3 regions of the Priestia megaterium genome follow, and region 1 is predicted to be linked to each of the others. Evidence: predicted binding sites of a transcription regulator. Region 1 holds the regulator's gene; each other region holds the start of a gene.

Region 1 (4,491 bases):
ATGGTTGTGTGCAGAGATAAACGGTTTCCCGTCAGGCGTATAGCTATTTAGCTGCCCAGTACGAAATAAAGTTGTGGAGTTAATCTCTTGCTCTTGATTTACCGTTACATAACTTAATACAAACATCCGTTCATCGATAAAATAAGGAAGACTCCCGACGTGCTGTTCACGCGTCGCTTCTTTTTTGATGTGTTCGTTCAAAAATGGCGCGAGCTGTGAAAAAATATAATCCTGTACTTTGCTATAGCGATGATGTTCATAGGTAATGGTGGATCCATGCTCTTCAGCAAGCTTCGGTTCTAATACACGAAAATGATTCATGAATTCTAAAATGTCATCATAGGTGTAATGATTATGACTCATCTCAGTGCGAATGGTCATGACGCCAATTTCAAAAGGACATAAAAAAACATCCACAGACAGCACGTTGCTAGACACGGTGGTGGAGGAAGTTTGTAGCGTAACGGTATGGTCTATTTTTTTTGAAAATCGAAGCAAGCCTTCTTTTTCGCACGAATCAGGAAATAGAATACATTCAATGTAAGGAAGAAAATATTGATCCAAGCTATCATGAGATACGTAATACTGTTCTCCGTAGTATTCTTTTTCTACATGTTTGTTTTGAATGGAAAAAAACTCAAACATATTTGCTTCTAGTGCATGAACAAGCTGCTCTTTATTTTTTCGATCAAAGGAAAAAGGAAAAAGAAACATGTTCATTGCTTTGGTAGGCATAATAGTTTGAAATGGTTCTGTTTTCCTTGGTGTATTGGTCATAAACTACATCCTTCTTATAGTCGGTTGTATTTTTTTTGAGAGTCGAAAAAATGCAGACAGAAAGTAAAAGGTAAAACAGGCTTTATAAAAACCGCTCTACCTGCCTGTAATGATTCGACGTATCATTTATAATATGCCAATTTTTTTAGAAAACAAACGTAAAAAACCAACTAACATCATGATTAGTTGGTTTTACATACAGTGTGTGATTAGTGAATCGTGCGATATACACCAGTGACTTTTCCTAAAATCGTTACGTGGCGAAGAATAATAGGCGCCATCGTTGAATTTTCAGGCTGTAAACGAACGAAATTTTCTTCTTTAAAGAAACGTTTTACCGTTGCTTCGTTGTCCTCGGTCATAGCGACCACAATATCTCCGTTATTAGCAGTTTGCTGCTGACGTACGATTACCATATCGCCATCTAGAATACCTGCTTCAATCATACTTTCTCCCATAATTTCAAGCATAAATACATGATCATCTGGAGAAACGAATTTATCTGGAAGAGGGAAATATTCTTCCACATTTTCAACGGCTGTTATAGGAAGACCCGCTGTTACTTTACCGATAACAGGAACATTAATGACATTGCTTTTAGGGATGTTTACTTCGTCTAGTTGAAGAACTTCGATTGCTCTTGGTTTTGTTGGATCTCTGCGAATTAACCCTTTACTTTCTAAACGAGCTAAATGCCCGTGTACAGTGGAGCTAGAGGCTAATCCCACCGCTTCCCCAATCTCACGAACAGAAGGCGGATAACCTTTTAATTTTACTTCGTGCTTAATAAAATCTAGTATGTCTTGTTGACGTTTTGATAGCTTCATATTTTTCACCTCGATTTTAGCTATTCTTTAGGTGAATTATACCACGTGATGTGTCAATATACAAACATAAGTTCGAAGAATTCCATTGACAGAAACAAATGTTCTCAATAAAATAAGAACATATATTCTGATAGGGGGATCATAATATGCACCAATTCTTACATTCTATGAAACATTACGCTATTTTTTTTGCAGTTATCGCTGCACTTACATATGTATTGACGCTGGTTTTAGGAGCGGATAAAGTAGATTTAGACAAATATTCAACGGTTACTATTACAAAAGGAGATACGCTTTGGGACTTGTCCAACAAGTATCATAATCACCATCATTTGACCACCAATGAATTTGTCAAATGGGTTGAAGACGTCAATGATCTAAACTCAGACACTGCCCAGTCTTTATCTCCTGGAGATAAATTATATATTCCTGTTTTAAAAAAAGAGTTACATAATCAAGTGGCAATTGAACAGTAGTGTGTAACGGCCGTTCCTGAATATTGTTAGAAGCCGAAAAGGTCGTGATAAAAGTGGACGCCATTATTTATTGCCGTGTAAGTACGGATAAAAAAACCCAAGAAACATCTTTACAGCGCCAGCAAGAAGAATTAAAAAAGCTTGCTGATCTTCACCATCTAAACGTAAAAAAAGTCGTAATGGAAAAAGCAAGCGGATATGACGTAGACAGAGAGGGTATATTGGATGTTCTTCATACAATGAAAGAAGAAAAAATATCTGTGCTGCTCATTCAAGACGAAACGCGATTAGGCAGAGGAAATGCCCGAATTGCGCTTCTTCATGCTTTTCATAAAGAAAATGCTACGATCTATACGATTAGTCATCAAGGTCAGCTTCAGCTTTCAGAATCTGATTCGATGGTGTTAGATATTATTAGCTTAGTGGAAGAGCATCAGCGGAAATTACATAACGCTAAAATTAAAAGAGGAATGAAAAGAGCCGTAGAAAACGGTTATCGTCCGCAGCAAAATTTAAAAAATCAAGGAGTTAACTCAGGAAGAGAAAAAAAAGAAGCGCCGATTGAAGAAATTGTCCGCCTTCGTCATAACGGCTTAACCTTTGCTGAAATTTCAGTTACGCTAAAAGGTTTTGGTTATAATATTTCAAAAGCAACGGTACATCGTCGCTATCAAGAGTATCAAGAGAGTGCTCAATCTCTTGATAAAACGAAAGAGATTTAGTAAGATGACTACATGTTGCCGGAACGGTTCGGTAATTTTAATTATTGATTATAAGGAGATAGGTTTTATATGCTATCAAAAGATAAACTTGCTCGTATTAATGCTCTTTCAAAAAAGGCAAAGGCTGAAGGTCTGACAGAATCTGAAGCGAAAGAACAGCAAGAGCTACGTCAGGAATATTTAAAAGTTTTCCGACAATCTATGACAAACCACCTTCATACGATTAAAGTTGTGGACGAGGAAGGTAAAGATGTTACGCCTAAGAAGTTAAAAGAGAGCAAAAAGAAGCGTCTTCACTAAGACGTTCTAGTAAAACTAGAGGGAGAGTTCCCTCTAGTTTTTTGTATATTTTTAATAAGGCACACAAAAACTGTAAAAGTGGAAATTTTTTTGGTTCAAGTATTGTACAAATAAGCAAATCATTAGTATGATAACATATGTACATAGTTTTGAAAGGAATGAAGAGTATGACACAACGTATTGAAGATCTTTCGATTGCAACAATTCGTACTTTATCAATCGATGCGATTGAGAAAGCAAATTCAGGTCACCCAGGTATGCCAATGGGAGCTGCTCCAATGGCATATACATTGTGGACAAAATTTATGAACATCAATCCAAAGAATCCAAACTGGTTCAACCGTGACCGCTTTGTATTATCAGCAGGACACGGATCGGCACTATTATACAGCTTGCTTCATTTAGCTGGATATGACTTATCAATTGAAGACCTTAAAAACTTCCGTCAATGGGGAAGCAAAACACCAGGTCATCCAGAGTTCGGTCATACAGCAGGTGTTGATGCAACAACTGGTCCACTAGGACAAGGTATTGCAATGGCTGTTGGTAAAGCAATGGCAGAACGTCATTTAGCTGAAACATACAACAAAGAAGGTTTAGAAATTGTAGACCACTTTACGTATGGTATTTGTGGTGACGGAGACTTAATGGAAGGTGTATCTGCTGAAGCAGCTTCATTAGCGGCACACTTAAAATTAGGACGCTTAGTTGTTTTATACGATTCAAATGATATTTCTTTAGACGGAGATTTAGATCGCTCGTTCTCTGAGAACGTAGAAGATCGTTTCAAGGCTTACGGATGGCAAGTAATTCGCGTTGAAGACGGCAATGACTTGACAGCGATTGCAAACGCAATTGAAGAAGCAAAAGGCGATTTAACACGCCCAACGCTAATTGAAGTAAAAACAACAATCGGATTTGGTTCTCCAAACCACGCGGGTACTTCTGGCGTGCACGGTTCTCCATTAGGTTCCGATGAAACAAAATTAACAAAAGAAGCTTATGCATGGACATTTGAAGAAGATTTCTATGTGCCAGAAGAAGTGTATGCTCACTTCAAAGCTACAATTGCTGAAGATGGCCAAAAGAAAGAAAACGAATGGAACGATGTATTTGCACAGTATAAAGAAAAATATCCTGAACTAGGTCGTCAATTTGAACTAGCAGTAGAAGGAAAGTTACCGGAAGGCTGGGAAGAAACGCTTCCAGCATACGAAACGGGTTCAAGCTTAGCTAGCCGTGCTTCTTCTGGAGAAGTATTAAACGCAGTAGCACAAGCTGTACCTCAATTCTTCGGCGGTTCAGCTGACTTAGCTGGGTCAAATAAAACAATGATTAAAGGTTCAGAAGACTTCACTGCAGCTGATTACAGCGGACGTAATATTTGGT
Region 2 (4,491 bases), 2.0 Mb from region 1:
ACTCCTGTGGTTTTACTAATCTTTGGAGTTTCAGGGCTTGACTGTGCAATCATTTTAATGGTTATTCAACAGCTGGCAATGTGTACAATTGGAGTCTACTACGCCGCAAAAGGAAGTGCAGAAGGAAATGGTATACGTTCAGCTATTCGTGCTGTTCAACGCATGCCTGCTATATATAGCGCCTTTTTGGGAGCTTTTTTTCAATTTTCCAATATTCATTTAGGGAAATCAGTCCTCGAAGCGGTAGATTTAGTTGCGAATGCAGCAATTCCTACGGTTATGATTGTACTCGGAATGCAGCTGGCAAAAATATCAGTTAAAAATTTAGCCAAAAGCAAAGTTTCTTTATCGCTTATAATTAAACTGATCATTTCTCCTGCCGTTGCTTATTTACTTACTTTGTTTCTTCCAGTTGATGACATGGTTAAACAGATTATGATTATTACGGCCGCTATGCCAACAGCAGCAAACACAACCATGTATGCGCTGCAATTTGATACTGAGCCAGAATTTGTTTCAAGTGCAACGCTTATTAGTACATCGTTGAGTTTAGCTACTTTACCCCTAATTTTTACAATTGTATTGTGAAAATCTTTTATGACTACGTAATTTTTATGTTATATGACCTTTTTTGACTACTTTTTACGATTTTATGACTTTTTTTGAATGAATTTGATTGTTTTTGATGATTTTTCGAATAATCTGATATATAATGAAAGCGTAAACAGTAAAACATGTCGGTTGGTTAAGAAAAACATCCACAAAAACTGGATTCGTTATTACATAAAATCAGACCTCTGTTTTTTTATAAAAATAAATAGAACTTGAGAAAAGGAGAATGAGAATGGACATATTGGATGCAAAAGTAGTGAATACAAAGTACGGTTTAGAAACATATCTGGATGTACCAGAAAGCGTAGAAATAAAAGAAATTCATATGCCGAGTTCAGAGAACCAATCTCATAAAATTAAATTTGGAATCAAGTATTTTCTTTTAAGAGAAGGAAAGTATTACGATAGCCAAAAAGGTTATTTTTGGCTTTGTATGAATCACGATTTTAGCAGCCTTATGCTGAGTGAAACGGAAACAGAAAGTTTGTTTGCAGTTAAAAGTGAAGAAGAAAGAGAAGCAACAAAAACGCTGTTAGCAGAATGGTTTATCCAAACAAATGCGTACAAAGAAGTCATCAACGAATGTATCCATCAGATTAAAACGGAGAATATTCGTACAGAGGAAGACATCGAAGACCGCGTGGACGCTATACAATTTTTAGAAAAACTAAAGGTATTAACTGCAAAAGAGATTGAAAACGCTTCTATAGAAAATCTATATGCCCTGCAGCAAATTGGCTAGGCGATAGTTCACGCAAGTTGAGATGCAGATTGATGTACAACAATAAGGAGGAATAGTGAGATGAAATTTTTTATTGATACAGCAAACCTTGAGGATATTAAGAAAGCATATAAAGTTGGTGTTCTAGCAGGTGTAACAACCAATCCATCTTTAGTAGCAAAAGAAGGCGTAAGATTTGAAGACCGCATCGAAGAAATTCTTCAAATGGTACCGGAGGTTGAATCCGTTTCCGCTGAGGTAACGCCTGACGCACTTTCTGCTGAAGACATGATCGCTCAAGCTGAGGAACTGATTAAAATTAACGACGGAGATAAAAATATTACGATTAAGCTGCCTATGACATTGGCTGGCTTGGAAGCGACGCGCTACCTTGCAAAAAAAGGCATAAAAACAAATGTAACCCTAATCTTTACAGTAAACCAAGCGCTTTTAGCAGCTCGTGCTGGAGCGACGTATGTTTCTCCATTTTTAGGACGTCTTGACGATATTTCAGAAGACGGAGTACAGCTAGTATCTAAAATTGCGGAGTTATTCCGCGTTCAAAACATCGACTCTCAAATTATCGCCGCATCTGTAAGACACCCGGATCATGTAACGCGCGTAGCACTTGCAGGGGCTCATATTGCCACAATTCCATACGCTGTTATTGAGCAATTAGCAAAACACCCGTTAACTGACCAAGGAATGGAAAAATTTGCAGCAGATTGGGAAAAAGCAGTTAAAGCTTAACCAAAAGTCATATCAATAAAAAAAGCTTGGGGTAAGCATAGCTTATTCCAAGCTTTTTATCGTTTAACTAGCTAGTTTCTTTTTGCGTAAACGCTCTAAGCGTCGCTGCACGCTATTTCTCGAACGCCCGAGCAGCTGCCCAATTTCTCGCTGATTGCGCTTTTCCTGATAAAACATACGCCACAACTTGGCATCTTCTTCTGCTGTCCACTTTTTATGCTCGTATTTAGGGCGCTTTACATAGTCTAGCCTTCTTTGTTCATTCACCCACGCTGGTTCTGGAATAAGTGTATTTTTAGGTATTTTAAAAAAGTTAAGGCACGATTTATTTTGTTCAGCCCACTTCCAAAAAGATTGAATGTCAATTCCCATGAATGTTCTTGTCTTGGCGATGATCATTTTATACGGTAGATTCTCTTTATGAATCCACTTGTAAATTGTATGAACATCTACTTCGAGGCAGGCTGCTAGCTCACACGCTGTGATATGTCCTACGTGCGATTTAGCTCCATACACCTCTAAACGACTTAACCTCGATTCTAGTGCCTGCACACTTCGCTGCAATTTCGCTGATATGCGCGAAAGGGGTTTTGTTCCGTAATACCTTAGCAAATATTCGTCTTCTTGTACGGTCCATCTTCGCATCGCAGTTTTTCGAGTTAAACCCAAAACTTTTATGCGCGTAGCAATAGAAGAAGGACTTCTGTCTAAGGAGTCTGCCATTTCACGGTTGTTCATGATATCAATGTTCTGCTGTAAAAAAGCATCTTGTTTTGGCGTCCACTTTTTACGTAAAGCTGTATCTGAAGCTCGAAGATTTAATCGAGTAAGCCGTTTATTAACCGATTCCTTGCTTCTATGTAAATGCTCACCCATCTTTTGAAGCGTCATAACGCCATAGTGTTGGATAAGAAATTTATCTTCTTCTTTTGTCCATCGCTTTTGATTTTTACTCACTGTTGTCTCACTCCAATTCAAACGAAAAGCTCAAGATGAAAAAGTTGCTAGCAATCTATTTTACGAATGAGCAGTACCCATTCAGACTGATACTCACTGCGTTCTAGCCTGTATATATTTTATCATATTTCTAGAGAAAAACCAAACGTGTGTTCTGTTTTTGTTTTAGTAAGCATTAAAGTAAGTAGAAGATTAGCTCCTTCCTTTAATAAAAGTCAATTGTGGTAAAATTGACTAGAATCGCAAGAATTTTTACATAACTGACAGCTCAGCATCATTACGTTGAGAAAGGGGAATGAGCATGAATTTTAATTTAAAAGAAGCGACCGAAATACTTGAGCGTACGCCTAAGACGCTTGAAAAACTTTTGTCGGGTCTATCTGCAGGGTGGCTGCAATGTAATGAAGGAGAAGGAACTTGGAGTACCTCGGAAGTAATAGAACATTTAATAGAAGCAGAAAAAAACAATTGGATACCAAGGCTAAAATTCATCCTTCAAGAAGGAAAAGGAGGAGCTTTCCCTCCATTTGATCGCTATGCTCATTTACACAAGGAATCTACTAGTTCTATTGAAGAAAAGCTTCTTGAATTCAACATGATAAGAATGCAGAATTTACAACAACTAAAGCTGTTAATTAAGCCTGAAAAGCATCTTGAAGTGAGAGGAGAACACCCGGAGTTTGGGGAAGTAAAAGTCAGAGAGTTGCTCTCGACTTGGGTTGCTCACGATTTAACGCATATTGCCCAAATTGTTCGAGTAATGGCAGAACGATACAGAGAAGATGTAGGACCTTGGGAAGAATACTTAGGAATACTAAAGAAATAGCAATGACAAACAGTAGCCAGCCTTTATCATTCAAGCTTGAATTACGAAATGTACACGATTACAATAAAATGAGAATAATGAAGATTCAGGAAGGATTGCAGAGGGAACTATAAGAACATATCCCATGTGTATAACATGTAGGGTCCGTTAAGCAATTTACGAATAAAAAGAGGATTGGACTGATTAAAAATGAAAGTGAATTTTGAGAAATTTGGCGAACTAAACAATCAAGCTGTACATGCTTATACCTTATTAAATGATGAAGGGCTTAAAATCACCTGCCTTGACTATGGATGTGTGATATCAAATATTGAAATGCCGGATTCTGAAGGGAAGATTGAAAGTGTTGTCTTGGGATTTGATTCAATAGAAGAATACCAAAAGTATTCTCCTTATTTCGGAGCTGTGGTCGGACGCGTAGCAGGACGTATAGGGAGAGCGGAGTTTCAGCTTAATGATGAAACCTATCGTCTAGAGAAAAATGAAGGAAATAACCATTTGCATGGCGGTTCAGAAGGGTTTAGCCACAAAATATGGCATGCAAAAACAATCGAGGCAAGTGATCACGTAGGTGTTGAATTTACATATGTAAGTAAAGATGGAGAAGAAGGGTACCCTGGCAATC
Region 3 (4,491 bases), 810 kb from region 1:
CGCGGCTCATCTTGCCTTCTGTTTCAACAATTTCAACTAGCGTGTTGTGCACGTCGCGTGCCATATTTGTTTTATCTCCGCACACATAAAAAAATGCGCCTTCTTCTAACCACTGGAATAATTCTTTACTATGTTCAAGCATACGGTTTTGTACGTATACTTTTTCTTCAGTATCGCGTGAAAACGCCACGTCCATTTTCGTTAGCACGCCGTCTTTTAACCACTTTTGCCACTCTGTTTGGTAAAGGAAGTCTGTTACAAAGTGCTGATCTCCAAAGAACATCCATGACTTACCTTTTGCTCCTGTTTCTTCACGCTCTTGCATAAATGAGCGGAACGGAGCCACACCTGTACCAGGTCCCACCATAATAATCGGCGTTTCTTGGTTTTGAGGAAGCTTAAAGTTTTTATTGCTTTGAAGGTATACAGGAATCGTATCACCTGGCTGCAAACGTTCTGAACATAGGACTGAACAAACACCTTTACGCTCGCGTCCATGCGCTTCGTAACGTACTGCTCCAATTGTTAGATGAACTTCGTCAGGATTTGCTGACAAGCTGCTTGCAATTGAATAAAGGCGCGCTGGCATTTTGCGTAAAATAGCTACAAACTCTTGTGCTGATACGTTCCATGGGCCGAAGTCACGAACTAAGTCAATTACATCACGGCCTTGTGTGTATGCTTTTAATTCCTCGCGATTTTCTACAAGCGCTTTTAATTTATCATTTCCAGTAAGCTCAGCTGCTTGCTTTAAAAGCGGTTTTGTTAACACGGTAATTTCAAAATTAGAGGTTAGCGCTTCTCTAAGAGGACGCGTTTCTCCTTCTTTATTAACCGTTACACTTTCACTTGCATCCCACTTGAATTCGTTAAGAAGAAGATCAACAAGCTCAGGATCATTTTCAGGATAAATACCTAAACTGTCTCCTGGTTCATACGTCAAACCTGAACCTTCTAGAGATAGTTCTAAGTGTCGCGTTTCTTTATTTGATCCGCGGCCGTTCAAGTTTAAGTTCTCAAGCACTTCTGCTTTAAAAGGATTTGTTCTTGAGTACGGCGAAGTTCCTGCAGGAGCTTCCGCCGGAACAGCTGCCGAAGCGCTGTGTCCTTTCGCTTCGCTTAATCCGTCAATAACACCTTTAAGCCATTTATTTGCGGGCTCTTCAAAATCTAAATCACAGTCAACGCGCGGATACAGTCTTTCACCGCCAAGTTCTGCTAAGCGCACATCAAATTCTTTCCCTGTTTGACAGAAAAATTCGTATGAGCTGTCTCCAAGCGACAAGACAGAAAAACGGAAATTTTCAAGCTTTGGCGCTCGACGGCCGTGAAGAAATTCGTGGAAAGATAGCGCGTTATCAGGCGGCTCTCCTTCTCCATGTGTACTTACAACAATTAATAAATTTTCAAGTTTCTTTAAAGTATTTGGTTTGAAATCATTCATAGAAGATACAGTTACATTAAAACCTTTTGCTTCAAGCGTTTTGCCTGTATTTTCAGCAAGACCTTGAGCATTTCCTGTCTGTGATCCGTAAAGAATCGTTACGTCTTTTGAAATCGTCTGCTCCGCTTGAGCAGGCGCTGCTGTAGAAACGTCTGGCGTTCCTTCGGCAGACGTAGATTGAGATGCTGTTAAATAACCACTCAACCACATTTTTTGTGCTTCTGTTAATGTCGGCAGAAGGCGATTAAGCAAATCTGCTTGTTCTTGATTAAAAGGGCTGTTTACTACCTTAAGTTGCAACACTGTCCACCTCACAAAAATATATAATTTAAATATGTATGCTTTTACGAATCATCTTCAACAACATGTAATACCTGTGTCTAATTAATCAATGATGTTTCCCTTCATACATTATTATTCCTATAGATTATATCAAATTTAATTATATAAATCATTAGAAAATTCTTATCAAATTCGTCTACCTGCATTTTATCGGAGAAGAATAAATTAGTAAAATACATATAATTGATAGATAGTATTAAGATCATTAATAATTGAAGCTGTCGTTACGTCTTTTTGTAAATGCAGTTACTTCCATATCTGCTCATTCTACATCCTTCACACGAATATGAATATTTTGTAATTTTTAGAGAAGTTTTGTAGAAAAGGTTTTCTTTCTCATCAGAATGTTACATAATAAATGTAACATTAATCCTTTTAAAAAACACTATACGTAAAAGACAGTATATTCTGAAATTTAGGACAGTTTATAGGTGAGCTAGCAACCTTTTATTCGATCTATTCATACACATTGAAGAATATAAAGGGAAGCCTGCAGTACATACCGTTCCCTTTTGCTCATCTCAAATGAAAGGACTGGCTTTTAATCAGGTAATCTTTTTTAAGGAGGCTTCTTGAATGTTTTTACGAGAATTAACGAAAAGTGGGACGATAACTGTTTCTTACTATAAAGATGGAACGTTGCAAACGTGCAAAGGCCGCGTGCACAACTTAAATCTCCATCAGCAAATTCTATCCGTAAAAGACGAAAATGAAGCCGTTGTTTCCCTTTTGCTTTCTGATATTAAATCCATTCATTAGTATGTAAAATTAAGGAGGAATTACTATGTGGAAAGATAATAAGCAAGCGCTTACAGATTTTGTGACGGAAGATCGGTTTGAACTGAACTTATATTTATCGTATTTGCTTGATCAAATTTCGTATGACACGTCTAAACAATCCCCTTTTCTTCGCAAGCCTAATGAAACAACTAGTTAATATAGAAAAAAAGCGCACAAATTTGTGCGCTTTTTTTAATGTGATGGCTCTACTTCAGCAATGCCTTCTTCTGGTTTTTCTTCGGCTTTTTTATTTGAAAGCTTGATCTGTCTTAAGAACAATGTGCATACCGCTCCTAAAATAATAAAAGCTAAGCCCATGAAAAAGACGCTGTGCAATGCGCTCATTAGCGAGGTCTTCAAAATAGGCACAATGCTGTCTGAAAGCGCAGCTGGAATACTCTTTAGCGCCTCAGGACTAAACAGCATCTGCAGCACACTTTCAGGATTCGTATCAATCGCTTTTTTGAACCCGTCGGCAAAAGCGCTTGCTTGAGCAGGCAATGAGTTTAAATATGGAACGAGTTTGTCAGTAAGAAGCGTACCTGATTTGGCGTTCATTATCGCTCCTAAAATGGTAATACCGAACGTTCCTCCAATTGAACGGAAAAATTGACTTGATGATGTAACAACACCGAGCTCTTCTTTTGAAAAGCTTTCTTGAAGAGCAAGCGTTAAAATTGGCATCACAAGCCCCATTCCTAAACCGATTATGGCCATATAAGAAGTGGCAACAAGCTTGCTAGTATGAAGGTCTAATGTTGTTAACAAGAAGAACCCTCCTGCCATAATGAGCATACCCGTAACGATTTGAGGTTTGATTCCAACTTTATAAACAAGCTGTCCTCCAATAATACTTGTTACAATCATTGAAATCATCATCGGTGTCATAATGGTACCTGATTCTGAGGCGCTTACTCCAACGATTCCTTGCATAAAGAACGGAACAAATGTAATAGCTCCGAACATGCCAATGCTCATAAAAAAGCCTATGATGTTTAAAAGCGTAAACGTTCGGTTCTTAAATAAATACATCGGAAGAATTGGTTCTTTAGCTTTCGTTTCCACAATAATAAAGCTTATAATCCCAGCAATAGCAAGTGCAAACAAACTAATAATCTGCCAAGAGTTCCAGTCGTAGTCTTTTCCTCCAAAACTCAGGGCAAGAAGCAAGCTTACTACTCCGATAACCATTGTGAACATACCAGCTACATCGAATTTAACAGGTCCTGTATGTTTTTTTCCTTGAAGTCCGAGCGCAATAAAAACGGTAGCGAGTATCCCTACCGGCAAGTTAATGTAAAACACCCATTTCCAGTTCAGTGAATCAACAATCCATCCGCCAATTTGCGGACCGATGACAGAAGCAAGACCGTAAATTCCTCCGAATACTCCTTGAAACTTTGCTCGTGCTTTTCCTGTAAATAAATCGCCGATTACAATCATTGCCATCGGCATCATAACGCCGCCGCCAATTCCTTGTAATGCACGGAATAAAATAAGCTCTGTCATGTTATTTGCCATCCCGCATAAAGCAGAAGCCACCATAAAAATAATAAGTCCTGTAACATAAATTACTCTGCGTCCTACTAAATCAGCGAGCTTTCCTGCAATCGGAACAACCGTTGTTGACGTTAATAAATAGGCTGTTGTCAGCCATGTCATCATGCTTAAACCACCAAGATCTCCTACGATTCTTGGCATAGCTGTTCCGACAATGGTTCCATCAAGTGCAGAAAAGAACATCGCAATAATTAACCCAATTAATAAAAGCGTGCGCTTTGAATTTTTTTGATTTTCCATCGTGTGTCTCTCCTCTTTTTTGTTACTGCTGCTTATCTTTATAAGAAGCAGCTGATGTTGCAAGCTTTTTCGTAATAGAAGCCATCATGGAAAGCTCTTCTTCTGTTAGATGCAAAAGGTAGCGG

Evidence for each region. The regulator LexA, encoded in region 1, represses DNA repair genes until DNA is damaged. The targets are predictions, from matches to a motif close to CGAACATATGTTCG.
Region 2: a site for LexA is predicted at 3,183-3,196, ahead of CEQ83_RS09125 (sigma-70 RNA polymerase sigma factor region 4 domain-containing protein). Genes of this name have one in related genera too.
Region 3: a site for LexA is predicted at 2,227-2,240, ahead of CEQ83_RS15360 (YolD-like family protein). Genes of this name have one in related genera too.

The regions. Positions count from the first base shown of each region.
Region 1 is NZ_CP023317.1:3,849,072-3,853,562, reverse strand. It holds gene CEQ83_RS19760 (magnesium transporter CorA family protein) at 1-777, opposite strand, end outside; gene lexA (transcriptional repressor LexA) at 987-1,604, opposite strand; gene yneA (cell division suppressor protein YneA) at 1,751-2,080, shown strand; gene CEQ83_RS19745 (YneB family resolvase-like protein) at 2,134-2,802, shown strand; gene CEQ83_RS19740 (DUF896 domain-containing protein) at 2,872-3,102, shown strand; gene tkt (transketolase) at 3,270-4,491, shown strand, end outside.
Region 2 is NZ_CP023317.1:1,810,589-1,815,079, forward strand. It holds gene CEQ83_RS09110 (AEC family transporter) at 1-588, shown strand, start outside; gene CEQ83_RS09115 (hypothetical protein) at 845-1,354, shown strand; gene fsa (fructose-6-phosphate aldolase) at 1,415-2,083, shown strand; gene CEQ83_RS09125 (sigma-70 RNA polymerase sigma factor region 4 domain-containing protein) at 2,147-3,040, opposite strand; gene CEQ83_RS09130 (DinB family protein) at 3,342-3,866, shown strand; gene CEQ83_RS09135 (aldose epimerase family protein) at 4,056-4,491, shown strand, end outside.
Region 3 is NZ_CP023317.1:3,041,159-3,045,649, forward strand. It holds gene CEQ83_RS15355 (assimilatory sulfite reductase (NADPH) flavoprotein subunit) at 1-1,744, opposite strand, end outside; gene CEQ83_RS15360 (YolD-like family protein) at 2,363-2,545, shown strand; gene CEQ83_RS27115 (hypothetical protein) at 2,571-2,723, shown strand; gene CEQ83_RS15365 (MDR family MFS transporter) at 2,759-4,366, opposite strand; gene CEQ83_RS15370 (MarR family winged helix-turn-helix transcriptional regulator) at 4,389-4,491, opposite strand, start outside.